4 regions of the Dyella sp. SYSU CM1112 genome follow, and region 4 is predicted to be linked to each of the others. Evidence: riboswitches for the same ligand, from Rfam matches in the RefSeq annotation. Region 4 holds a riboswitch; each other region holds the start of a gene.
The links. Region 4 has a riboswitch for cobalamin ahead of AC4HNJ_RS05550 (ribonucleoside-diphosphate reductase subunit alpha). Riboswitches for the same ligand answer to the same signal wherever they lie in the genome.
Positions count from the first base shown of each region.

Region 1 (4,543 bases), 350 kb from region 4:
CAACCATACGGCCTCGCAGTCGGGTAAGGCATCACCGGCCAAAGGCGAGAAGAAACACAATTCCGCACCCGCCGCGCGCAATAGATCCAGATTGGCCGGATAGATAAAGCAAAATGCGTCATCGCGCGCCACGGCAATACGCTGTCCTTTCAATAGGGGCGGAATGCTTTCGCTGGCCGAGGTTTCGAATGCAACAGGCGGCGGCAGTGCCGTTGCGGCATGTTGCGCCCACGCATCGGCCAAGGCATCGAGTCGCGCATCGATATCGGATAGCTCCGCTGCCGCGATCAAACCCAGATGCCGTTCCGGCAGCGCAAGCCGCTCTTCGCGCGGCAATGCGCCGAGCCAGTGCAAGGAGGCAGGAAGGCTCTCTTTCAGCAGCTGCGCGTGATAAGCACTACCGATGCGATTGGCAGCCACGCCATACATCGACAGCCCTTCACGGTAGGTTGCCAGGCCACAGGCAAGCGCGCCAAAGGTTTGCGCCATCGCCGAACCATCGATAACCGCCATCACCGGCACGCCCAATTGCTGTGCAAGATCGGCGCTGGACGGCGCGCCATCGAACAACCCCATTACACCTTCCACCAGGATCAGATCAGCATCGCCCGCGGCATCAAAGAGACGCTTGCGTACATCCGCTTCGCCGCACATCCACAGATCGAGCTGATAAACCGGCGTACCTGCGGCGCAGGCCAGCACCGTGGGATCGAGGAAATCGGGCCCGGTCTTGAACACACGCACGCGCCGCCCCTGCCGGGTGTGCCAGCGGGCAAGTGCAGCGGTCACTGAAGTCTTGCCCTGCCCCGATGCCGGCGCGGAAACCAGCAAGGCCGGGCAGTGCCGGACATGGCTCATAGCTCCACGCCTTTTTGTGCCTTGATGCCGGCCTCGAAAGCATGCTTGACCACACGCATCTCGGTGACCGTGTCGGCGACAGCGATCAATCCATCCGGTGCGCCGCGGCCGGTGATGACGACATGTTGGCGTGGGGGACGTGCCGTCACGGCCGTCAGCACTTGCTCCAGCGATACGTATTGCTTCACCAAGGCGATATTGAGCTCGTCCAGCAATACGAAGTCATAAGCGGGATCGGCGAGCATGCCTGCGGCGATGGACCATGCGGCTTGCGCCGCTGCGATGTCGCGCGCCTTGTCCTGAGTCTCCCAGGTAAAGCCCTCGCCCATGACGTGATAGTCGAGCTGGTCGCCGGCGAAATGGCGAAAAAAAGCCTCCTCACCCGTGGAAAAGGTGCCTTTGATGAACTGCACCACGCCGCACTTGAAGCCGTGCCCCAGCGAACGCGCCAGCATGCCGAAACCGGAAGAGCTCTTGCCCTTGCCGTTGCCGGTGTTCACCACCAGCACGCCCCGATCGATCGTGGCGCGCGCGATCTTGCGATCGACCAACTCTTTTTTGCGCTGCATGCGTTCGCGGTGACGCTCTTCGGGTGTCATGTCATCGCGCGGCGAACGTTCGCTCATGGCCGCACCGCGGCACGGTCGGCAAACGGGAAAGACACATTCATGGATGCACTCCTTATCGTGTGCCCGGCAAGGGCGCTCGACACACGGAAGGAAGATGATGCGGCAACACGCCGAGGCGTGGCACCCGGACACGGCCCTCCGCCTGTCTGGTTTAAAGCCTGCCGAGGCAAGCTCTCGCATAAGGCCGGTCTCCGGGCTTGCGAGCGAAGGCCTGCGCCTTCTGGCCCACGCCTTCCCGTGCTCGGCACAGTGGCGCTCTGTGGACCTGTTGCTCGCCTACCGTTGCGGGGGCAGCTCCGGAGTCATCGCCCTGACACTGAGCGATCTCACCGGATTCCCGTTTCAACCACTGGCTTTAGGGCCAGCAGTCACCTTAGGCCGGAGCATCATAAATGTCCTGCTCCAGGACGCCTAGCCCGAGCGTCGTTACACGCCAGCTGCACCGACCGATAACGATGCTGGCGTGAGGCGGCCCGCGTCAATGGCTGACATAGGGAGTAAGTCCATGCCGGGTAGCGATATTTCCATTTGGACTTTCGGACGCCTAATCGTCGGTTGATGGTCCGCCTCATTGTCATTAATCTGAAATTGCTGCCCCGCAGCAAAACAACAAGCTAGGGGAAAACTCGCAATGAAGAAAGACGACCGCTCGCCTTATCAAGGCAGGCCCAAGAACGATTCCATCAAACTTCTCACGGCTTCAGTGTTGTTGGCACTCGCCACCACCGCTGCTGCCCAGGACACCTCGCAAGCAGCCTCCAGCGACAAAGCGAAAAACCTGCAGGCCGTGATCGTGACCGGCACACGCGCGCAGAATCGAACCGACAGCACCTCGTTATCGCCGATCGACGTCGTACCGGCTTCAGCCCTGCAAAGCACCGGCACCACCGAACTTTCCACTGCTCTCGCGCGCCTGATTCCTTCGCTGAATTTTCCGCGCCCTTCCGCCACCGACACTACCGATTCGCAACGTCCCGTACAGTTGCGCGGCTTGGCTCCGGATGAAGTCCTGGTGCTGGTCGACGGCAAGCGCTGGCACAACAGCGCCATGGTGAACGTGGACGGCACCATCGGCCGCGGTTCAGCTCCGGTGGATCTCAACACCATTCCGCTTTCTGCCATCGATCACATTGAAGTGCTGCGTGACGGTGCGTCTGCGCAATACGGTTCCGACGCGATCGCCGGTGTGATCAACATCATTCTGAAGCATGGTGCGCAAGGCGGCTCGGTGGAGCTGGATGGCGGCCAATACCAACGCGGCGGCGGACGACAATGGCAGGGTTCGGCCAACTTCGGCATTCCATTGAGCGGTGACAAAGGCTGGCTGCGCATCAGCGTGGATGACGGGCATCAAGATCCGACCAATCATGGCGGCGTCGACATCCGCTATCCCCAATTCGGTGAGAAACAAGTGTTCGGCGATCCCTCGGTGAGCGAGCACAATCTGTTCCTGAACACGCAATACGACCTCACCAACAACATCCAGTTTTATGCCTTTGGCAGCTACCACGATCGCAACGCGATTTCCGACGAGCTGTATCGCAATCCCTATGGCTACCCGTCATCAGTAGCGTCCCTGCTTACGTCGCTCTATCCCGGCGGCTATCAACCGCTACTACAGGCTCGCAGCACCGATCAGGCGCTGGTAGCCGGCGTACGCGGCACAACCAGTGGCGGGTGGCGCTGGGATGTAAGCGCCAACTACGGCGGCAATCGTGTATCGCTGGATACGATCCACACCGCCAACTACGCCTTCCTGCACGATTTTGGCTATACGCCCAACAGCTTCTTCGATGGCGTGGTCTCATCCGCGCAGCAGGTCGCCGATGTCGATATCGCAAAAGACTTCAACCTGAGCTGGTTGCCCAATGCGGTAACGCTGGCCTTCGGCGGCGAGTATCAACGCGACACGTATCAGATCAGTGCTGGCGATCCGAGTTCGTACTACGTGGGCACATCGGGCGTGAGCGGGGGCGCGCAGGGTTTCAGTGGCTACAGTCCCGTGAACGTGGGCTCATGGAGTCGCAGCGACGTAGCGCAGTATGTAAGTCTGGAAACCAACCTCACCGACAAACTCGGCACCTCGTTCGCCGTACGGCATGAGGATTACAACGACTTCGGCAACACGGTGTCGGGTGCCTTGGCTGCACGCTACGACTTTACCGATCGCTTCGCGTTGCGTGGCAGCGTCTCGACCGGATTCCGCGCCCCGTCGTTGGCGCAGGAAGACTATTCCCAGATCGGCTCGCTTTACCTGACACCCAGCAACGCAGGACCTGGGGTAGCGCCTGGCATCTATCAGACCGGCCTGTTGCCAGTGAACAATCCGGTAGCGCAATTGCTGGGAGCTCAGTCACTGCGTCCGGAGCGCTCGCACAACTACACCGTCGGCGCGGTGTTCAATCCGATCGACCCGCTGACGCTGACCTTGGATATCTACCAGATCCAGATCTACAACCGCATCGTGCTCTCCAGCACGCTGAGCGGACTCAACAATCCGGCGGTGGTGGATTACCTTGCCGCGCATGGCATCACCAATGTGTCCTATAGCTCGGCGCAGTATTTCACCAACGCGGTAGATACACGCACTCAGGGCGGCGACATCGTCGCCAGCTACCATTCGGATTTCGGCAACGATGGCGTGCTGGACAGCACGCTGAGCTATAACTACAACCGCACGCAAGTCATGGGCGTAGCGCCGAATCCGCCACAATTGGAAGCGCTGGGCCTGCAATTGCAGCGTGTGACCTATCGCGACATCAAAGGCCTGCTGGCCAACTCCACGCCACGAAGCAAGTTGATCCTCAACGAGAACTACACGTTGGGTCACTGGGCATTCAATGGCAACCTCACCCGTTACGGCAGCTTTACGGCATATAGCAACAGCACGTACCTGCTTAACCAGACCTTCAGCCCGCAATGGGTGTTCGATCTGGCTGGCAGCTACAACCTGGACAGCTGGACATTCACACTGGGCATGGACAATGTCACCAACAGTTATCCGGACAAGGTGATTGCCGCGAACAACAACAACGGCACCATTCCTTACTCAGAAT
Region 1 is NZ_JBZEGI010000002.1:216,485-221,027, forward strand. It holds gene AC4HNJ_RS04130 (cobyrinic acid a,c-diamide synthase CobB) at 1-858, opposite strand, end outside; gene cobO (cob(I)yrinic acid a,c-diamide adenosyltransferase) at 855-1,457, opposite strand; cobalamin riboswitch at 1,653-1,878, opposite strand; gene AC4HNJ_RS04140 (TonB-dependent receptor plug domain-containing protein) at 2,119-4,543, shown strand, end outside.
Region 1: it holds a riboswitch for cobalamin, as region 4 does, so the genes downstream of both, cobO (cob(I)yrinic acid a,c-diamide adenosyltransferase) here and AC4HNJ_RS05550 (ribonucleoside-diphosphate reductase subunit alpha) in region 4, are expected to answer to the same signal.

Region 2 (4,543 bases), 240 kb from region 4:
GCGCAAGGACGGCCATGGATTTTCCGGGAGATCGCCCACTACCTGGCGACTGGAGAAATGCTGCCAGCGCTTCCACCGCTGGAGGTTTCGGCCATCTTGCTTGGCCATCTGGAACATCTTTATGCGTTCTACGGCGAACAGGCCGGCGTACGTATCGCGCGCAAGCACTTGGGTTGGTATGCAAAGGATCGGCCCGAGAACACGGCCTTTCGTGATGTCGTCAATCGCGCCGAGCACGCACACGACCAACTGCGCCTGACGCGCGAATACTTCGAAGGGCTGCAAGCGCAGTGGCGCATCGCCGCTTGAATGACGCATTCCGATAAATGTTCGCAAGCCTTTGCGGCGCCGAAGCAGGCATCATCGGCAAGTCGTTCTTGATGCCACGCCACGATGTACCTCTCCTTCGCCCGCTCGCTGAAGTTTCCGCTGCATATCGCCATCCTCTTGAGCGTCGCACTGCTGCTCAGCGGCTGTGAGGCGAGCCTGTTTGCCGGACTGAACGCCACCGATCGCCGTGCCGGCATCGTGGCAGAACATGGCATCGTCTTCGATCCGCAGCACCAGCTGAAGCTGGATGTGTACCGACCACGGAATGCGGAACACGCCCCAGTCGTGGTGTTTTTCTATGGTGGCAGTTGGGTCCGCGGCGAACGCGCGTGGTACCGCTTCGTGGGGACGGCACTGGCTTCGCATGGCGTCGTGACGGTCATTCCGGATTATCGGAAATACCCACACGTGAAGATGGACGGCTTCATGACGGACGCCGCGCGAGCGGTCGCGTGGACATTTGCCCACGCTACAGCATGGGGTGGACGGGCGAACGACATCTTTGTGATGGGGCACTCGGCCGGCGGCCAGATCGGCGCACTGCTGGCAACCGATCCATCGTGGCTGACGCCTTACAATCTGCATCCTTTCGATCTGGCCGGCTTTATCGGCCTGGCCGGCTGTTATGACTTCATGCCGATTCCCGCCAGCGAAAAGGACATGCTCGGCATGTTCGGCCGTGATGCCGCCTCACAAGCACGCGCCCAGCCCGTGCGTTTCGTGCACGGTCACGAGCCTCCCATGCTACTGCTGCAAGGCGAAGCCGACCATGAAGTCGAACCCTCCAACGCCATCTCGCTTGCCCATGTACTCAAGGCGCATCACGAAGAAGTCTGGTTGCGCCTGTACCCCGGCGTAAGCCACAACGCATTGGTATTTGCCCTGTCTCGCCCGTTCCACGCCGATGCGCCGACGCTGGACGACGTCATGCGTTTCATCCACGCCCATCCCATAGCCCTTGCTCACTGAGCCGCATGCACTCCCCGGCAACAAGGTGACGGAGTAACGTAGCTACGCGCCTGCGTCATTGAAGGCACGCCGTGCATGGGGTTGCGGACAGCTTGGCATGAACAGCATCGCTACCGGCGACTTCCCCTACATCCATGGTTTTTCGGATGAAGAGCAATCGCGTCTGATGCGTCAGGCGCGCATGTTCGAAAGCACCCTCTACAGCCACATCGATTACAGCAATGCGAGCCATCTGCTCGAAGTGGGATGCGGTGTCGGGGCACAAACCGAAATACTGTTGCGCCGTTTTCCGGACCTGCACATCACGGGCATCGACCGCTCGCCTACGCAATTGGCTGCCGCCGAACGCAACCTGTCCGCGAAGGCATGGTGTGCATCGCGCTACGCGCTGCGCCAAGCCGACGCCGCCGATCTGCCTTTCGCAGACCGGAGTTTCGATGCCGCCTATCTCTGCTGGGTGCTCGAACATATGCCCAGCCCTGCGCGCGTGCTGAGCGAAGTTCGTCGCGTGCTCAGCCCTGGCGCCGTAATTTACGTGACCGAGGTGCTCAATGCCTCGTTCTTCCTCGATCCCTACTCGCCCAACCTGCTGCGTTACTGGATGGCCTTCAACGATCACCAATACGACAGCGGCGGCGATCCCTTCATCGGCGCCAAGCTCGGCAACCTGCTGCTGGCCGGTGGTTATCGCGACGTACAAACCGAAGTGAAAAGCGTGCTGCTGGACAATCGTCAGCCCGGGCGCCGCAAGCAGATGATCGCGTTCTGGGAAGAACTGCTGCTCTCCGCCGCGGAACAACTCATTGCCGCCGGAAAAACCGATGCGGTAACCGTCGATGGCATGCGCGGTGAATTACAGGCCGTGCGCAACGATCCCAACGCGGTGTTCTTCTTCGCCTTCGTACAAGCACGCGCCGTGGTGTATTGACCGGCTCGCCCTGCCGAGAGTCATTGACCATGGCTATGCGTTGAGGCTACTGTTCGCCCGCTGAGGTTTTCATCTCTTTATCCGAATAAAGAGATGCAATTAAAAGGGAAGCCGGTTGGATTCCGGCGCTGCCCCGCAGCGGTGTGTGGAAACGACCTTCGCTATGAGCACTGGGCTATTGCCTGGGAAGCGGCGAACAGTAGGCGGCGTAATGCCTGGTCCACGAGCCCGAAGACCTGCCCCAGCCGAAGCCACCCGTTCGCAACGGCGCTTCGTACGACCTGGGATCTCCGCGGGGAGAGCCGGCACCGCGTCGCCCACTGACGCAGCGCCAGCCTGCCCGCGGTTTACCCAGCTCGCCCGCGGGGGCGAAGGTCGACGGCGCGCACATGGCAATGCCCTGGTCGCGTCTGCCTTCGTTCCTCTTTGCCACGCATTGCAATGAGGAATACACGATGACACACACCACTTATCTTGGTTTTCCGCGCATCGGCCACCGCCGTGAACTCAAGCGCGCACTGGAACAGCATTGGCGCAACGGTAACGCTAGATCCCTGCTCGACACGGCACACGCACTACGACGTCGACATTGGCAGCTTGCTCACGCGGCAGGCATCGGCACGGTCGCCGTCAATGACTTCTCGTTCTACGATCACGTGCTCGACACCGCCGTCTTGTTCGACGCGGTGCCCGACCGTTACCGCCCCCTATGGCAGGAGGATGCGTTGGCCGGCTATTTCGGCATGGCGCGTGGCAACCACACACTGCACGCCTTGGAGATGACCAAGTGGTTCGACACCAACTATCACTACATCGTGCCGGAACTCCACACAGGCCAGCGCTTCCGGCTTACCGTCAACAAACCTCTCAACGAATGGCTTGAGGCGCGTGCGCTGGGATTGGAAGGCCGTCCCGTCTTGCTTGGACCCGTTTCGTTTCTGCGCCTGTCCAAGACCCGCGACGGCAGCCCTGCACTCGACTTGCTCGAGGCACTGCTGCCCGCTTATCTCGAACTGTTGGAGCAGCTTGCACGCGCCGGCGTTTCCTGGATCCAGTTGGACGAACCCTGCCTGGTAGAGGATCTGGATGCCGTGACCCGGCACGCCTACCGCATTGCCTACACAGCCTTGGCGACGGGACGTTCTCCAAAGCGGTTGCTGACCACCTATTTTGCAGGTCTTGGCGACAACCTCTCACTGGCCGCCAGCCTGCCGGTCCATGGATGGCACGTCGATCTGGTGCGTGCACCGGAACAACTTCCCGCACTCCTGTCTGCACTGCCGCAGCAGGGCGTGCTCAGCGCCGGCATTGTCGACGGACGCAATGTCTGGCGCAGCGATCCCGCACGCGTGCGGCCACTCCTGCAAACGATTGCCGAGTCCCGCGGAACCGACCATGTGTGGCTCGCGCCGTCTTGCTCGCTGCTGCATGTTCCCGTCGACGCGGCGCAGGAAACCGCGTTACCACGCGACCTGCAGAACTGGCTGGCGTTTGCTCGCCAGAAATTGGAAGAACTACGGCTCTATGCAAACGAACTCCACGGCGACAGCAACGCCACGGCTATTCTGGATGCACAGGCCGCCCAGCTCGCCGCACGCGCACAGGCACACGGCGTGCAGCGTGAAGACGTCCGTGCGCGTGTCCGCGGATTGAGTCCGCAAGCCACGCAGCGTCGCTCTCGCCTGATGCATCGATGCAAAGTGCAGGCGGACAAGCTCGCGCTGCCGTTATTGCCCACTACCACCATCGGCTCCTTTCCACAGACCGAGGCACTTCGCCACGCTCGCGCCGAGCATCGCGCGGGGCGTATGGATAAGCAGCGTTACGAAACCACCTTGCACGAGGAAATCGAACACGTCATTCGCTTCCAGGAACGTATCGGACTCGACGTGCTGGTGCACGGCGAACCCGAACGCAACGACATGGTGGAGTATTTCGGTGAACAGCTCGACGGCTTTGCCTTTACGCGCCACGGCTGGGTGCAAAGCTACGGTTCGCGCTGCGTAAAACCCCCGATCATCTGGGGCGACATCGCGCGGCCACACCCCATGACGGTACGCTGGTCGGCTTACGCGCAGTCGCTGACCGACAAGCCGGTAAAAGGCATGCTGACCGGACCGGTGACCATGTTGCAGTGGTCGTTCGTGCGCGACGACCTGCCGCGCGAGCACGTCTGCTTGCAACTCGCCCTGGCCCTGCGCGACGAAGTGCATGACCTGGAAAGCGCCGGCATCCACGTTATCCAGATTGACGAACCCGCACTGCGCGAAGGCCTTCCGATCCGGCAAGCCGAGCAAGCGCCCTATTTGGATTGGG
Region 2 is NZ_JBZEGI010000002.1:319,848-324,390, forward strand. It holds gene dusB (tRNA dihydrouridine synthase DusB) at 1-309, shown strand, start outside; gene AC4HNJ_RS04525 (alpha/beta hydrolase) at 394-1,299, shown strand; gene AC4HNJ_RS04530 (class I SAM-dependent methyltransferase) at 1,397-2,227, shown strand; cobalamin riboswitch at 2,274-2,485, shown strand; gene metE (5-methyltetrahydropteroyltriglutamate--homocysteine S-methyltransferase) at 2,683-4,543, shown strand, end outside.
Region 2: it holds a riboswitch for cobalamin, as region 4 does, so the genes downstream of both, metE (5-methyltetrahydropteroyltriglutamate--homocysteine S-methyltransferase) here and AC4HNJ_RS05550 (ribonucleoside-diphosphate reductase subunit alpha) in region 4, are expected to answer to the same signal.

Region 3 (4,543 bases), on a different contig from region 4:
GTGCGAAGGTGTAGCTGGCGCGCAGATCGGTGGTGGCGTAGCCGCCCAGGCGATAGACGTTGGCCGCGTCGTCATAGCGCTTGCCGGAAGCGAATTCCGTTACGCCGAGATTGATCTTGCCGAAGCGGCGGTCGACATCGATGCGTGCGGTGCGCTCGGCACGGCGTGGCAGGATGTTGCCGTTGTCGGCGCTGCCGTCGTCGTCTTTCGGCTGCAGCAGCGTGAGATAGCTTTGTACGCGCCAGTCGTCCACATCGAAACCGAATTGGCCTTCAATGCCGCGGATGCGCGCGCGGCTGATGTTCACAGGAACGAATTCGCTGTTGAAGCCGATCAGGTCGGTGATGCGTGTCTGGTACGCGTTTACACCCCAATTCCAATGATCGAGCTGTTGCGTGAGGCCGACTTCAACGCTGCGCGAGGTTTCCGGCTTCAGGTCCGGATTGGAGGTGGGCACGCCGCCGAAAGCCGGGAAATACAGATCGTCGAAGGTCGGTGCATGGAAAGCGGTTCCATAACTCACCGATAGCACGGGCCCATGTTCGAAGTGATAACCCCAGGCCGCGGAGCCGGTGTTGTGGTTGCCGAACTGATCATTGTGATCGTGACGCGCGGAGACCTGTATTTCGTTCTGGCCGAAGGTGCCCTGGTATTGCGCAAAGGTGCCGGTATCGCCGCGCGTGGTCTGCTCGAAGGCGGTGTCGCTGGTGATGTGTTCCTGCTCATAGTCCACGCCTACGGTGAGCAGTTGATTGGAGGTGAGCGTGATGTCGTTCTGCCACGAGGCCTGGTTGCGGCGGGAATTGAAATAACCGGTGCCGGTGCGTGGGTAGTACAGGCCGAAATAACTGCCCTGGTAGAACGTGGCGTCGTCATCGCGGGTTTGCCCGGCGTCGAGCGTGACTTTCCAGATCGAGAGCGGCGAAAAGCTCAGGCGCGCGCCGGCTACGTATTGCTCTTCGATGGCGTCATTGCCGCCATAGGGGCTGCCGGTGTATTCGGCGTTGCTTTTGCTGCGCAGCCAGTCGAAGGCCAGTTCGGTGCCGTTGTCCCAGCGATAACCGAAGTTGGCGAAGCCGTTCCAGTTGCGGTAGGCGTCATTGCGCGGATCGTCGACGAAACAGGCGACACCGAGTTCCGCCGCACCCATGCGGCAGGCGGGAATGCCGCCGGTGTATTCGCCGCCGAGGCTGGCGTTGTACCAAAGATGATCGGTGCCGCCGGACAGGCCTGCCTGCCCGTTGACGAAACCGTGGCTGCCGCCCGTCACGCTGACGGAGGGCGAAATACCGCCGTTAGGCTGGCCGTGGCGGGTAAAGATCTGGATCACGCCACCCAGCGCGTCGGAGCCGTACAGGCTGGCGCGCGGTCCGCGCACGATCTCGATGCGGTCAATGACGTTCACCGGAATCTGTTCCAGCGCGGCCAAGCCGGAGCTCACGGAGCCGATGCGTATGCCATCGACCAATACCAGCACGTGCGTGGCATTGGTGCCGCGCACATAGACGGAAGTCTGCTGGCCGATGCCACCCGTTTGCGCAATGGAAATGCCAGGAAGGCCGGTGAGCAGATCAGCCACCGAAACCGGCTGCAGCCGTTCGATGTCTTCGCGCGTAATGACGGTTACCGATGACAAGGCATCGTTGGCGGTAATGGCGGTACGGGTGGCGGTGACGATCACCGGCGTCAACGTGCCGCTTTGATCGGAGGTGGTTTGGGCGTAGAGGGCCGGGCTGGCCAATCCGGCCAGCAGCGCCGCTGCAAGCGCAGTCTTCTTCAACATGATGTGTATGACCCCTTGCCGCACGTCCCCGCGCGGCGCAGATGAATGACTGGCGCCAAAGGGGAAAAGCAGCGGAAAGAGCGGGCAGGCGACGGCTGCAGCGCGATCTCCGTGCCTCGCCCGCCGCGAGCACCAGAACCTGGAGAGCCATTCAAGGCTCTGTCGCGGGCCGGTCTCCGGACTTGCGAGTGGCATGCGGATCCGCATGCCGCCGAACGGCGCCTTCCCATGTCGTGCACAGTGGCGTGTGACCGTTCGTGATAGCTGCCGGCCATGTCATGGACCGACGGCGCTACCGCGCTCGCTTACCGTTGCGGGGGCAGTGCCGGCCTTGCTGTGGGAACACAGCGCACCGGCTTCCCGTTTCATCCCCTGGGCGAACAGGGGACACCCGAAACGGGCGCCACTGTAGCGGTTGGGGACGGCCAGGGCAATTCGCCGTTATTTCCACCGCAAGAACATTTCCACCGCAAGAACGAATGACCCCTCTCCTGTAGGCGGGGGAGGTCATGTCTCGGTTGTAATGCGCGGCATCAGTCCGTCTGCAATTCCGCTACGAAGTCGTAGATGTCGCCGCGATACCAGGAGGTGGTGAATTCCACCACGCGGCCATCGTCGAGGAAGCTGCGGCGTTCGATATGCAGACCGGCACTGCCCACGCTGACATGCAACAAGCGGGCCTGACGCGCCGCCAGCAACACGGCGCGCAAGCGCTGCAACGCACGCACGGGGCGGCTGTTGTGCTTTTCCAGTGCTTCGTACAGCGAGTCGTGCACTTCGTGCGGATCGGGCAGCACACTGGCCGGCACCACGCTGCGTTCGATCGCCAGCGGCTCATCTTCGGCATAGCGCACGCGGTGCAGGCGCGCCACCAGCACGCCGGGGGAAAGGTTCAGTGCCATCGATTCTTCCGGCGTCACTTCGCCCACGCTGCGTTCGAAGAATTCGGAACGCGGATGCAAGCCGCGTGCACGCAGGTCTTCGGTAAAGCTGGTCAGCCGCGACATCGGCTTGATGATGCGCTCGGCCACAAAGGTGCCGGCGCCGTGGCGCTGGGTGAGCAGGCCTTCTTCAACCAGGCCTGAAATTGCCTTGCGTACCGTCACGCGCGACAGACCCAGGACCTGCGATAAATCGCGTTCGCTGGGTAAGGTCTGGCCCGGCTCGATGTCGCGATGCTGGATCACATTGCGAATAGCCCGGCGCAGCCGCAGGTAAGCCAGCGGCTGATGGGTGGTCGTATCACGGCTCAGGCGCCGGTATTCCTCGGCCAGGGCACTTTGCATAGCTGGCAACCATACCAATGGCGAACCACTGGCACAACAGGGCGTTACACGGGGTGGCCGCCAGCTTAGGAAAATTTTGCATACGATTGCACACCGAAAACACTGGTATGGCCTGGTATGTCATTGGTACGATCAGAGTTCCCCTGGCAGCCGCATCCCCGCGACTGCCCGCATTCCATGAGGTGAGTTGTGACTGCACCTGCTCAACCGGTCGATCTGTTCGATCTGGTGATTTTCGGCGGTACCGGCGACCTGGCCGTACGCAAATTGCTCCCTGCCCTGTTTCATCGTTTTATCGACGGCCAGATCCAGCCCGGCAGCCGCATCATCGGCGTGGCCCGCGAGGGTCTGGATGACGACGGTTATCGCGCGCAAGTCCGCTCCGCCATCAACGGCGCAGCCAAGGCGCAGGCGGACAAGCTCGACGCCTTTCTCAAAATGGTGCACTACCGTCCGCTCGACGCCCGCAAGGACAACGGCTGGGACGACTTCGCCAAGCTGATGGGCGAACAGCCCGATCACGTGCGCGTGTTCTATCTCTCCACCTCGCCCGAATTGTTCGTGGACATCTGCCAGCGTCTGGGCGGCTACGGCCTCAACGAGGGCAAGTCGCGCGTAGTGCTGGAAAAGCCGATCGGTCATGACCTGGCCAGCGCCAACCGCATCAACGATGACGTCGGCCGTGTCTTCGCGGAATCGCAAACCTTCCGCATTGACCATTACCTCGGCAAGGAAACGGTGCAGAACCTGCTGGCGCTGCGCTTCGGCAACGCCCTGTTCGAGCCGCTGTGGAACGCCGGCCATATCGATCACGTGCAGATCACCGTGGCGGAAACGCTCGGCGTGGGGCGCCGCGGTTCCTATTACGATCATGCCGGCGCGCTGCGCGACATGGTGCAGAACCATATGCTGCAGCTGCTGTGCATGGTGGCGATGGAGCCGCCCTCTTCGCTGTCGCCGGATGCGGTGCGCGATGAAAAGCTCAAGGTGCTGCATGCGCTCAAGCCGATCAATGAAGCCAACGCTGCCCAACTCACCGTGCGCGGCCAGTACCGGGCGGGCGCGGCCGAAGGGCAGAGCGTGCCGGGCTACATCGAAGACTTGAACAGCGATAGCAAGTCGAAGATCGAGAAGTCCAATACCGAAACCTTTGTGGCCTTGAAGGCGGAAATCGCCAACTGGCGCTGGTCCGGCGTGCCGTTCTATCTGCGCACCGGCAAGCGTCTGGCCGAGCGTGTGTCGGAAATCGTGGTGGCGTTCAAGCCGGTGCCGCATTCCATCTTCACCGCTTCGGCCGGTCCGCTGGCACAGAACCGCCTGGTGCTGCGCCTGCAGCCGGATGAAGGCGTAAAGCTGTGGCTGACCATCAAGCATCCGGGTCCGGGCGGCCTGCGTCTGCGCCACGTACCGCTGGATATGAGCTTCGCCGAAGCGTTCGGCGTGCAACAGCCCGATGCGTATGAGCGTTTGCTGC
Region 3 is NZ_JBZEGI010000005.1:158,412-162,954, forward strand. It holds gene AC4HNJ_RS09585 (TonB-dependent receptor domain-containing protein) at 1-1,783, opposite strand, end outside; cobalamin riboswitch at 1,934-2,193, opposite strand; gene AC4HNJ_RS09590 (GntR family transcriptional regulator) at 2,317-3,069, opposite strand; gene zwf (glucose-6-phosphate dehydrogenase) at 3,259-4,543, shown strand, end outside.
Region 3: it holds a riboswitch for cobalamin, as region 4 does, so the genes downstream of both, AC4HNJ_RS09585 (TonB-dependent receptor domain-containing protein) here and AC4HNJ_RS05550 (ribonucleoside-diphosphate reductase subunit alpha) in region 4, are expected to answer to the same signal.

Region 4 (4,543 bases):
GATCGTCGCGGTGGGAGCAATGGCAATCAGCAATGAGTTGCGCAGCCCTTTCACCTTGATCGCTTCGCGCAGTGTGTCCCAGCGCCCGGCATCGTGCAGCTTCGCGTTCAGCCAGTAATCGAACTGCAGCTCGCCGTTGGCGGCACGGCTGTCGGAGAAACCGGGATGCGCGCCATATTCCTCTGCCAGCGCGTTCGATTGCGCCAATGCGTTGTAATAGATCTCTTCCGCGATGCGCGTGGACAGCTCCAGGGCTTCGGCGGAATCGAACGGCAGGCGCAATTTGAAGAACACGTCCTGCAGACCCATCACGCCCAGACCCACCGGGCGCCATTTGCGGTTGGCGGTGGCGGCCGTAGCAATCGGATAGAAGTTCAGATCGATCACGCGGTCGAGCTGGCGCACGGCGGTGCGTACGGTGGTGGCGAGCTTGGCAAAGTCGAACGCACCGTCGACTACGTGACGCGCGAGATTGACCGAGCCGAGATTGCACACCGCCGTCTCGCCGGCGTTGGTCACTTCCAGAATCTCGGTGCAAAGGTTGGAGAGGTGAATGACGTTCTCGGATTTGGCCGTCTGATTGCTGGTGGCGTTGCTGCGATCCTTGAACGTCATCCAACCGTTGCCGGTCTGGGCCAGGGTACGCAGCATGCGTGCATACAGCTCGCGCGCTTTCACCGTTTTGACGGCCAGGCCCTCGGTTTCGGCCTTGTGGTAAGCGTACTCAAAGGCTTCGCCCCAGCTATCGACCAGATGCGGCACGACCTTGGGATCGAACAGCGACCAGTGCCCGTCGTGCTCCACGCGGCGCATGAATTCGTCGGGAATCCAGTTCGCCAGGTTGAGATTGTGCGTGCGGCGCGCTTCGTCGCCGGTGTTGTCGCGCAATTCCAGAAACTCTTCGATGTCGGCGTGCCAGGGCTCCAGATACACGCAGGCCGCACCCTTGCGCTTGCCGCCCTGGTTCACGGCGGCGACGGAAGCGTCCAGCGTTTTCAGCCACGGCACCAGGCCATTCGAGTGGCCATTGGTGCCCTTGATCAGCGAGCCGCGCGAACGCACGCGCGAATAAGCCAGGCCGATGCCGCCGGCGAATTTGCTGAGCTTGGCGACGTCGCCGTATTTTTCATAGATCGATTCCAGCGAATCTTGCGGCGAATCCAGCAAAAAGCAGGAACTCAGCTGCTCATGCGCCGTGCCTGCATTGAACAATGTCGGCGAGCTGGCGATGTACTCCAGCGAAGAGAGCAGGCGATACAGTTCCAGCGTTTCACCGATCTCATTGCCGCCCAGTGCACAGGCAATACGCATGAAGAAGTACTGCGGCGTTTCGATCACCTTGCGCAGCTGCGGATGGCGCAGCAGGTAACGGTCGTACACCGTGCGCAGGCCGAAGTACTCGAAGCGGCGCGAGGCGAGCGGATCGATCGCATCGTTGAGCTTGCGCGCGTTCTCGGCCACGTAATCGCGCAGGCGCGCGTTGAGGATGCCCAGTTCTGCGCCGCGTGCAATGGATTGCGAGAAGCTCTGGATTTCCTGGCCGCTTACTTCCTTGTCGATGAAGGCGCTGAGCAGGCGTGCGGCGAGCTGGCCGTATTCGGGTTCCTCGGCCGTCAATGCGGCGGAGGTGCGAATGGAAAGCTGATCCAGCTCCTGCGTGGTGGCGCCGTCATACAGGCCGCCGATGGTCTTGAGCGCCACGCGCAGCGGATCGACAGCGTGCAGGCCCTCGGCACTGCGTGTTACCGCGCGGACGATCTTGTTGACGTCGACCACTTCCTGCTTGCCATTGCGCTTGGTGACGCGCATCTGGCCGGGGTTGTGCGGCGGGGTCAGGGTGAAAGGAGCTTCGGCAGTAACGGACATCGTGACAGGGCTGGCAGGGGATGACGGATCGGTATCGGCGGAAAAAGCGGTCGTGTCCGCGCGGGCGGCGGTGCGCTCGCGCGATTCGGTATCGAGAGGTTGCATGTCGGACACTCCGGGTTGTGGAGGCCGTCCCGGCCGGAACGATCCGGTTGGAATGGACGGACTCCCTGGACTCAACCGCCTGCTCCCGCGCGCAGGGCTGATGTGGCAGCTAGGGTGGGGAGTCGTCCGATGCGGGTGACATCCGCATCGTGCGACACACTTCCCCGCGGAAGCCGTCACCGGCGGCATGACGTTCCAGTCATGCCGTGTCGGCAGGTCTTCGGACTTGCGGATGTGGATCTTGCGACCCGCCTAATGACCCCGGCTTCCCAGTCGCGAATCGACCAGTGCCCATGGGGCGTTCGTCTCCGCTTACCGCTGCGGGGCAGTTCCGGATTCGCACCGGATTCCCGAGCCGCCTCCGTTTACCTGGCGACGGCGACCGACGGAGCACAACATATCGGGGTAATCTGTGTCGGTCAACCCAATAATTTGTGGATAAGCCGGTGGATAAGCAGCCTGAAACCAGGCGCCGCGCGGCTTGCGGGATTTTTGTGACGGACTGCCCATAACACGATGGCGGGCTGATCCATGGTCGATGGGGCGCGGCCCTTCCGGTGCGTCCCAATGACGCCGGACACATGACAGCCGCGGGTCGTTCGCTAAGCTCCAAGGCATGTCCCTGGGGAGTGAAGCGATGAACGGGTACCGTCGAATGGCAGTCCGCTGGTGGTGGGTGGCATGCCTGCTCTTATGGCCGTGCTGGGTGCAGGCCGCTTCGATCAACGATGCCGCGCTGGCTCCGACGCCGCCGATGGGCTGGAACAGCTGGAACCATTTCGGCGCCGACGTCACCGATGTGGACATCCGTCACGCGGCCGATGCGATGGTATCCAGTGGCATGGCGGCGGCCGGCTATCGTTACGTCATCATCGATGACGGCTGGCAGGGGCAGCGGGACGCGCACGGCATGCTGCACCCGAACGCGAAATTTCCCGACATGAAGGCACTGGCCGATTACGTGCACAGCAAGGGCCTTAAATTCGGCATCTATTCCTCGCCGGGTGAAAAGACCTGCGGCGGCTTCACGGGCAGTTACGGGCACGAGGCGCAGGACGCGCGCTTGTTCGCAAGCTGGGGCGTGGATTACCTGAAATACGATCTGTGCAGTTTTTCGCGGCACATGCGTGGAAAGAGCCTGGCCGAGCAAACGGCCATGATGAAAGCGGCATACCAACGGATGCGGCAGGCATTGGACGCCACCGGACGTCCTATCGTCTATGCGCTGTGCAGTTATGGCTGGGGCCGCGTGTGGGAATGGGGCGCGGACCTGGGCGCCAACTTGTGGCGCACCACGGATGACATCCAGGCGAACTACATCAGCATGATGTTCAACGCCAATTCGCAGCTAGGCTTGGAGCGTTACGCGGGACCTGGCCACTGGAACGATGCGGACATGCTGGAGATCGGCAACCAGGGCATGGATTCGCAGGATAAGGAACGCACGCACATGAGCCTGTGGGCGCTGCTGGCTGCGCCGTTGATTGCAGGCAATGACCTATCGTCCATGAGTGCGGTGACGCGCGAGGTGCTGACTAATCGCGAAGTGCTTGCGATCGATCAGGATGCACGCGGCATCGCCGGTGGTCGCGTGATGCAGGCTGGTCCCATCCAGCTCTGGTCGCGCCCGCTGGCGGATGGATCGATGGCGGTGGGCTTGCTCAACACGCTCAACCACTCGCTGGATGCGACGTTGGATCTGAAGGCGCTCGGCTTGGGTGATAGCGTCACGGCACGCGATGTGTGGGAGCACCGCGATCTCGGGCGGATCGACAGCCGGCATGTGTTCGAGGTGCCGGCTTATGGCGTGGTGCTGCTGAAGGTGAGCGGAGCAAAACGCTAGCAGCATGCGCCTTGGTAGGTGTGCGTCGCTATGCCGATGCGTCATCTTCGTCTTCGCGGGGATGACGCATTCATGCACGCATCAAGTTACTGGTAGGCGATGCCGTTGCTGAAAAACTAAAGTCGGTGCAGCGTTCGGTGTTGCGGATGGCGATAAGCCATCCAGGTAGCGATAAGACCGCACAATGCGGCGAAAGAAAGCCACAAGCCTGGCGCTGCCTTGTTGCCGGTGATGTGAATCAGCCATTGCGATATGGCCAGGCTGGAGCCGCCGACCGTTGTCGCCAGGCTATAGGCCAATGAAAAACCGGTGGTGCGTACTTCTATCGGCATGATCTCCGTCAGGGCGACCACGAGTGCGCCGTTATAACTGGCGTAGAGGAAGGAGAGCCACAATTCCACGCCGAGCAGTTTGCCGAAATCGGGCGACGCGGCCAGCCAATGCAAGGCAGGGTAGGCGGTCGTCAGGGCAAGTAAGGTACAAGCGAGCAATAACGGGCGGCGTCCGATGCGATCAGACAGCGCGCCCATCAGCGGCAACCAGATGAAATTGGAGATGCCCACGCACAGGGTGACGGTGAATACATCCAGGTGCGACAGCTTCAGGACGGCGGAACCGAAGGTCGGCGTGTAGGCGGTGATCAGGTAAAACGACACGGTGGTCATCATCACCATCGCCATGCCGACCAGCACAGTGCCGGCATGCGCCATCATCGATCGATAGATCTCG
Region 4 is NZ_JBZEGI010000002.1:561,488-566,030, reverse strand. It holds gene AC4HNJ_RS05550 (ribonucleoside-diphosphate reductase subunit alpha) at 1-1,866, opposite strand, end outside; cobalamin riboswitch at 2,166-2,373, opposite strand; gene AC4HNJ_RS05545 (glycoside hydrolase family 27 protein) at 2,609-3,814, shown strand; gene AC4HNJ_RS05540 (MFS transporter) at 3,931-4,543, opposite strand, start outside.